Regions from separate parts of the Blautia sp. CAG:237 genome, predicted to be linked through region 2. Evidence: riboswitches for the same ligand, from Rfam matches in the RefSeq annotation. Region 2 holds a riboswitch; the other holds the start of a gene.
What was found. A riboswitch is a leader RNA that binds a small molecule or an ion and turns the genes downstream of it on or off. The one in region 2 is predicted to bind cobalamin.

Region 1 (4,217 bases), on a different contig from region 2:
CGGATACTGTCGCCGAGCATGTTAAATACGATTACTACGATTACGATGGCGATACCCGGTGCGATCATAAGCCACGGTGCTTTTGCCATATAAGTTCTTCCTTCATTCAGCATCAGTCCCCATTCCGGTGTCGGTGCCACGGCTCCGAATCCCAGGAAAGAAAGAGATGCAAGTTCAAGCATCATGGTTCCCATATCTGCCGCTGCTGTTACAGTCATGATCGTCAGCATGTTCGGGAGAATATGTTTCCATAAGATTTTGAATGTGCTTGTGCCGTTTACGATCGCGGCTTCCACATACAGATTACGTTTTACTTTCAAAACCATACTTCTTGCCAGACGTGCGTATTTTGTCCAGCTTACCGCTGTGATCGCGATAACTCCGTTACGAAGGCTTGGTCCGAGCATACCTGCAATTGCGATAGCCAGGATCATTCCCGGGAAAGAGATCATCATATCTGCGATTCGCATGATCACCTGATCGATCCAGCCGCCAAAATATCCGGCAATGATTCCAAGGAAAGTACCTACAACAAAAATCGTTGCCACAAGGATCAGGGTAGACACCAGTGAAGTTCTGGTACCATAGATCACACGGGAAAGAAGATCACGTCCGAGTTTATCAGCGCCAAGAGGGTATTCCGCACACGGGGCTTTGAGTGAATCGATCATCACTGCTTCCAGAGGATCCTTCGGTGCGATCCACGGGGCAAAAACTGCCACGCCTACAACAGCGAGAGCCAGAATAAAGAATAAGGTAAACTGTTTGTGAGCCAGGAAAAAATTCTGTTTCTTCAATTTACTTAACCTCCTTTATTCTTGGGTCCAGATAAGTATAGGACAGGTCAACGATGATATTGATGACCATGTACATGATCGCGATCATAAGTACGTATGCCTGTACCATCGGGTAGTCACGACAGGCGATCGCCTTGATCGCCATGCTTCCCATTCCAGGCCAGTTGTAAATGATCTCAACAACTGCTGTTCCTCCGAGCAGAGAGCCGAGGGAAAGACCAAGAAGTGTTACAATAGGAAGCATTGCGTTTGGAAGTACATGTCTCCAGAGGATCACGCTTTCTTTGATCCCTCTCATTCTGGCTCCAATGACATAATCCTGTCTGAGTTCTTCCAGCACTGCGTTTCGTACCTGTCTGGTATATTTTGCAGACATGGAAAGCGCCAGTGTCACAGACGGCAGGATCATTGCCTTGAAATCAGTCGTACCTCCTGCTACGTTGATCCAGCGAAGCTGCACTCCAAAGATGCTCAGAAGAATCAGGCCGATCCAGAAGCTCGGGATAGATACCCCGAAAAACGTGATTCCGCGGATCAGATAATCCGGCCACTTGTTCTGATATACCGCGGAGAGGATTCCGCATGGTATGGAGAACAGGATCATCAGAAGAAGCGCGAAGAGCGACATCTGAAGGGTCGGCCAAAAACATTTCATCAGTTTCTCAGTTACAGGAACTTTAAATGCATATGAAGTTCCCATGTCTCCGGTAAGTACTCCTTTTACCCAGGAACCGTACTGCACCAGAAACGGCTGGTCAAGGCCCAGTTCATGTCTCGTCTGTTCGAGAAGTTCCGGTGTCGGCAGGTTACCACACTCTGTCAGCATGATCTCCGCCGGGTCACCTGGTGAAAGGTAAGTAAGTCCAAATGTAAAGAAACTTACACCGATCAGAACGATCAGGATCTGCAGAAGCCTTTTTCCAAATTGTTTTTTTGACATTGTTTCTCCTTCCTACATTGTAGAGGTTTTGTTACTGTTTACTTCGTTCACAGTATCAGCGACTTTAACTGGATCAGATTCAATTTTAAAAATGGCAGGGGAAATACACCTTTGAATAAAAGCGCAGAAAAAAACATCCGTAAACAACATAATACGGACGTTTGCACACAAAAAAACAATGTTTCCTATCTACCGTAAGAATCATATCTGATCATCCATAAGCAGGTCTCCTGACTTAAGATCTTTGCTCCAAAACTCCTTCCCAGACTGGCGACTGCCACTCCAGTGGATTATGTTTCGCAACTCCCTATCACAGTGACGGGATCGTACCGGAATTCGACCGGTTTCCCTTTTAATCCGTGTATGTAAAATAAAAAATATTTTACTGGAACTTATAGAGGCTGGTTCAAAACCAACAAATGTTATTTGATTTGCTTTTCAAGCATATATTATATTTTGTGTGTTGTCTAGTTTTTTTTTGCTGGATATTGTATTTTTATTAAAACAATGTTTCATGGGGACTTCCCATGTGCCCGCGATTTACATTGGCATGTAAGAAGATTTTCGTATAAATAAGCGCAGACTTGCACGGTTGCCCCATGAGTCTGCGCTTACTTATGTTGTTGGTTTTTCTGTATAGTTCAGATTTGCACCTGAAACTAATCAATCCTACGTATTCTATTGTTCTACCTGCTTCCGCAGTATCACATACTACGGGCCCGTCAACATCACGCCTTCGACGTGCTCGCGGGAACCCCAGTTCTCGCAAGCTCAAGTTCCCGCGCTTTTCGCGTCAGCGAAACAGCCTTAAACAGTTGACGTCAACCCGTTCCGTCTTGATGCACCAGGCGTGGCCAAAAAGGGGGAGTCTGAGGGGGACAATCGGCCTTCGCAACTATGAGATCGTCCCCCTCAGGGTTTTCTTATTTGCCAAACAGCCGCCCCGCTGGGCAGTTCCCATCAGGAATTTCTGAAACGGCTCAGAAATTCCTTCGTCTGTTCTTTCTGTGGATCTTCAAAGATCTGCTGGGAAGTTCCCTCTTCCACGATAACTCCATCGCCCATGAAGATCACATGCTTCGCCACATCTCTGGCGAAGGCCATCTCATGTGTGACGATGATCATCGTCAGACCATCTTTGGCAAGGGTTCTCATGACTTCCAGAACCTCTCCGACCATCTGCGGGTCGAGGGCGGATGTCGGCTCGTCAAAGAGCAGGATCTCGGGTTCCATCGCAAGGGCTCTTGCAATCGCTACCCTCTGCTTCTGTCCACCGGAAAGCTGTTTCGGCTTTGCATTGATGTATGGGGCCATGCCGACTTTTTCGAGATACATCATTGCGTTTTTGTGTGCCTCTTCTTTGCTTTTTTTGAGGACTTTTTCCTGTCCGACTGTGCAGTTTTTGAGAACTGTCATATTGTTAAAAAGGTTAAAGTTCTGGAACACCATGCCGACTTTGGAGCGGTACTCCGGAACGTTCACGTGTTTGTCCATGATGTTTGTTCCGTGGTAGCGGATCTCGCCGGATGAAGGTGTCTCCAGAAGGTTCATACAGCGCAGCAGTGTGGATTTACCTGAACCGGAAGGTCCGATGATGCAGGTAACATCTTTCGGTTTTACAGAGAAATCAATGTCTCTCAGGATCTCATGTGTTCCGAAGGATTTTCCCAGGTGCTGCACTTCCAGGATCGTTTCACTCATTCTCTGTTGTCCTTCCTTTCCTTATAAGAATACATACCACTTGTATGTGTCAGGGTATCTGCGGTTGCCAGGTCGTAGTTGTCCGGTCCGTCCATCTTACGCTCGATCACGCGAAGGATCCTGGAACAGGTAAAGGTCATGATAAAGTAAATAACCATGGCAATTGTGAAGGACTCAAAGTATGTATACAGTGCACCTGCCACACCTTTGGTCGTGTAAAAAAGTTCTACCGTACCGATGATGGAAAGTACACAGGTATCTTTGATGTTGATGATCAGGTTGTTGCCGATCTGCGGCATGATGTTACGCAGTGCCTGTGGCAAAATAACATTGATCATGGTCTGTACATGTGTCATGCCGATCGCCTTGGCTCCTTCTGTCTGACCCGGGTCAATGGAAAGGATACCGCCGCGGACAGTCTCTGCCATGTATGCACCTGTGTTGATGGATACGATGAAGATCGCGGCAAACCACATGGACATATTGATATTGAACAGGTATGCACTACCGAAGTAGATAAACATTGCCTGTGCCATCATAGGAGTTCCACGGAAGAACTCCACATAGCAGGCAAGGATAAATTTCACGATTTTGATCAGTACCTTCTTGGCTGTGGAATCGTTTTTGTCTACCGGGATCGTCTGCACGATACCTACGAGAAAACCGATGATGCATCCAAAAAGTGTTCCGACCAGTGCCAGCCACATGCTGACTCCGGCTCCCTTCGCGAAAGAGGGACCATATTGCTGAAGAAGATATATGATTCTTCCTCCAAAACT
Region 2 (4,217 bases):
TACGCCCATGCCTGTCCATCTTCGACGCTGATCTTGTCGCAGGTAATATTAAGGCCATGCGTACCTGTTCCACCTGACCAGGAGAAAGAGAACTGATCAGAGCCATATTCCCCATCCTTTAAGCCACCGGCAGAAGAATCTACCTGGCTTGTCTTGCCATCTGTATTTGATTTGTAGTTATTTGTACTCGAGCTGCTTCCACCGGATCCACTGCTTCCGCCGGAACCAGTTGAACCGCCGCCAGAACTGCTTCCATTAGAACCACTTCCACCGGTGCTGCCTCCATTGGAACTGTTGCTGCCGCTGGAACTGCTTCCATTGGAGTTACTTCCATTGGAACTGTTATTTCCATTAGAGTTATTCCCTGAATTATTTCCGTTCGAATTATCATCTTTGGAACCATCTCCGCCAGTTCCGGAATTGCTGGTATCTACGTTGAATTTCAGCGTATGGTCATACCACATTTTATCCTTATCACCAGCCTCATAGTAACGATGAGAGCGCGCAGCCAGTTTCGTATCTTTGTTCAGACCTTCCAATGCAAATTCATAGGTATATTTACCCTCTGCATCAACTTTGTAGGAAATCAGCTTGCTGTCTGCCGCCTTCAAAGCCTCTTCTTTGGTTCCAAGAAACAGCCTGTCGTATCCTGTTCCACTCAATGTGATTTTTGCAGTAACCTTACCATTCTTGACCGTAATCTCACATGCATTGATCTTGAACATCGTAGCCGTACCAGATACATGTGTCACCGTGCCTGTATAGGTTCCATCCTTCGGAATATCACTGGATGGTGCAGAAGTCGGCTTCGGTGTGGCTGTCGGCTGTGGTGTGACTGTCGGAGTGGCATCCGGTGTGGCTGCACCGCTCTTTGTGATATGGATAACGTATTCAATATCATGCGGCTCTGTCATGGCGATCGTCGTTCCGGTGATCGTCATATCTGTATTTAAAGTCACCGGAATCTCAAAGTAAGAACCGCCTTCGTTACTTGCAGGCTGATATTCTTTGCCGTCCACAACCAGTTTCGTAAAACTGCTGCTGCTGAATTTGATCGTTGCATAGGTCTGACCGTCTTTTACAGTAATCCCTTCACAGGTGATCTTTGTTTTTCCTGTACCGCCGCTGAATGAGAAATCATCTGCTTTATACGTACCATCTGCCATGGAAACGGCATCTGCTTCTGTCTCAGCAATACTGTCTTCTGTCGTATTGTCTTTTTCCAGACTTTCAATACGATAGTCCTCGGCTGCTGTAGTCTGCTCTGCACCAGTCTCTTCCAGTGCTCCGATCTGCCAGAGAGAATCAGAATCGCTGTCTGAACTGTCTGAGCTCTTTGAAATCATTCCTTCGCCGGAATTATCTGCAGAAGTATTTTCTTCTGCTGTCGGTACTGTTTCAGAAGGTTCTGCTGTATCCGTTGTTTCCTGTACAGGTGTTTCTGATACTTCAGACGGAAGCATAAAATACAGTTCTTCCTCTGTATACCAGCTGTCATCCTCTGTATTTCCCGGGACATAAGCCGCTTTTTCACCAAGGTACTTCGGGTCGATATAAAACAGATAATGATATCTGCCCGCTTCATCCAGAGAGCCCTCAATTACCGGTGTGCGGTCTTCGTCTGTTCTGTTTCCGATATATACTCTGTTATAAGTTGTATTGGCAGAGACAATCTCGATCAGAATGGAATCATCCTCTGCATACGCTTTTTTGTCTGTTATCTGAAGGAATTCTTCTCCTGATGATACATCGTCTGTGTTCTGCTCTGTTTCGCCCGCATCAGTTTCTTCTGTTTCCTGAGCTGTATTTTCATCAGATTCTCCTGATGAGTCTTCACTGCTTTCCTGCGCCGATGCATTTTCTGCTGATGCCATGACCGATGCCTGTGGTGCAGCTGTTATACTCAATGCAAGGAATGCAGCGAGAAATTTTTTCGAATGCATATGCCTCTCTCCTCTTATAAAACGCATTTCTGTAAGTATCTCATATAGGATTTTTCCTCTTACACTGCAAAAATATAAAGCCTACTCTCCGATCCAGATGAGTAGACTTCAGTCGCACAAATAAAACATCCTTCTTTGCATAACCGGATGTTTCGTTTCTGTGAAATTCTGCTTTCTTCGGAAGCTTTTCACTGATTCTCCAGCAGGTTTCCTGACTTGCAGAGTATTCTAAGATCACGCCTTCTCACACAACTTCACATGCAATGGCTTCTGCAATCCTCTCTTACGCTTACAGTGACCGGATCGTTCAGGATTCGCACCTGATTCCCTATTATCTGTCAGTGACAGCACTGGAGTTCCTATATTCTGCTTTATTATAGCAATATATGCATCCTAGTGCAATAGTCTGAGCCTGATTTGTACTGCCAAAAATGTGCCAATATGCACAGAAAAAGCAGTGTTTTTTTCTTGTTAGCATTTGTTATTTTTAACAAGAAGTGATATGATTAATAACAGAATGTAATTCGCGGGACATTCCAGTTGCACAGGGCATCCTTCATGATGCCTCAATTTTATTCAATAATAAGGAGATTATGAAAATGAAACAAAGAAGTAAAATTCTGACAGCATTGTTTCTCAGTGCATCACTGGCAGTTACTCCGGCAGCTTCAGTCTCAGTTCTTGCGGAGGATCTGGATTTTGCAGCAGTCGAAGAAATTGACGTAGTACCCGAAGAAGAAATTTCTGATTCAGAAGAAGTTTCCACTTCCACAGAGGATTCTGTTTTAGCGGCCGACATTACGACAGAGGATTCTGACCTGACAACTGATGAATTTACAGCAGATACATCTACCTTCAGTACGGATGAAGCAGATGTATTTACATCTGGTGAGACATCTGAACAGGATGTCTCAGAAGCCAGAACTCATTCTATCAAAGTTTCTGTTATCAACAGTTCAGGGGTTGCTTCCGGCATGTACGCTATGGACAGTGCTGTTGTCACCAGACAGGACGATGGCACTTATCTGGTAAGAATGCACCAGACAAGCGTAAACAGAAACTACATGGCTCTCACAGATGATAAAAACAAAGCAACCAATCATGAGGTTGACTGGTATGTTGCTGGTGGAGACGACGGCTACTGGTATACCATTCCTGTTGCCAGTCTGACAGATCCCCTCTATGCAAGTTTCAGCTATACCAAAAATGTAAATGCAGGCAAAGCCTGGGGAAATGTTCAGACAATCACCTTTGATGTCAGTTCCATGGCAGAAACCGAAGAAAGAGATGCAGTTGCATCCGATATCAACAAACTTCCGGCTACAAACGGTCCTGCTGATTACACATCTGTAGATGCAGCTCTGGCCACTGTTCCGGAAGACCTCTCCATCTACACTGATGAAACAGCTGATGCTGTAAGAGCTGCCGTTGCAGCAGTTAAAAGAGATTATACTATGGCACAGCAGGCTGATGTTGACAAGATGGCACAGGCCATCACCGATGCGGTCAATGCTCTGGTCAAAAAAGCTGTAGAAGAAGCCAAGACTCATTCCATCAAAGTTTCTGTTACCAACAGTGAAGGTGTTGCTTCCGGCATGTATGCCATGGATGATGCTATCGTTACCAAGCAGGACGACGGCACTTATCTCGTAAAAATGCATCAGGCAAGCGAGAACAGAAACTACATGGCTCTCGTAAATGGTACAACGGCAGACGACATAGCTGCTGCTACTCAGCACAAGATTGACTGGTATGTTGCGGATTCTTCCTACTATTATACCATTCCTGTTGCAAGCCTCAGTGATACTGTTTATGCAAGCTTCAGTAAGACCACAAACGTCAACAAAGGCTCAAAATGGAGCAATGTCCAGACCATCACTTTTGACACCACCTCCATGGCAGATACTGACAAGAACGATGTTGATGCTTCCGGCATGAACAAACAGGCTGCCCTGGATTATTCTTCTGTAGATGCTGCTCTGGCAACTGTTCCTGAAGACCTCTCCATCTATACAGACGAAACAGCCAATGCTGTTACTTCTGCCGTGAAAGCACTTAGCGGTACATACAAAGCTGCAACACAGGATGACGTTGACAAACTGGCCACCGCTATCACCGATGCGGTCAACGCTCTGGTTGAAAGAGGACTTCTCACTGTTACAAACGAAACATTAATGTTTAACGTTGAAAAAGCTATTCTCAGAGACGGCAATCTCATCCTTACCCTTCACGGAACAGGTTATCATTATCTGTACAAAGGTACTTATGAAGAAG

Region 1: it holds a riboswitch for cobalamin, as region 2 does, so the genes downstream of both, nikB (nickel ABC transporter permease) here and QZL69_RS09250 (hypothetical protein) in region 2, are expected to answer to the same signal.

Annotation. Positions count from the first base shown of each region.
Region 1 is NZ_FR886773.1:5,841-10,057, reverse strand. It holds gene nikC (nickel transporter permease) at 1-797, opposite strand, end outside; gene nikB (nickel ABC transporter permease) at 799-1,737, opposite strand; cobalamin riboswitch at 1,941-2,148, opposite strand; gene QZL69_RS13520 (amino acid ABC transporter ATP-binding protein) at 2,698-3,438, opposite strand; gene QZL69_RS13515 (amino acid ABC transporter permease) at 3,435-4,217, opposite strand, start outside.
Region 2 is NZ_FR886745.1:25,234-29,450, reverse strand. It holds gene QZL69_RS09250 (hypothetical protein) at 1-1,943, opposite strand, end outside; cobalamin riboswitch at 2,128-2,313, opposite strand; gene QZL69_RS09245 (Ig-like domain-containing protein) at 2,543-4,217, shown strand, end outside.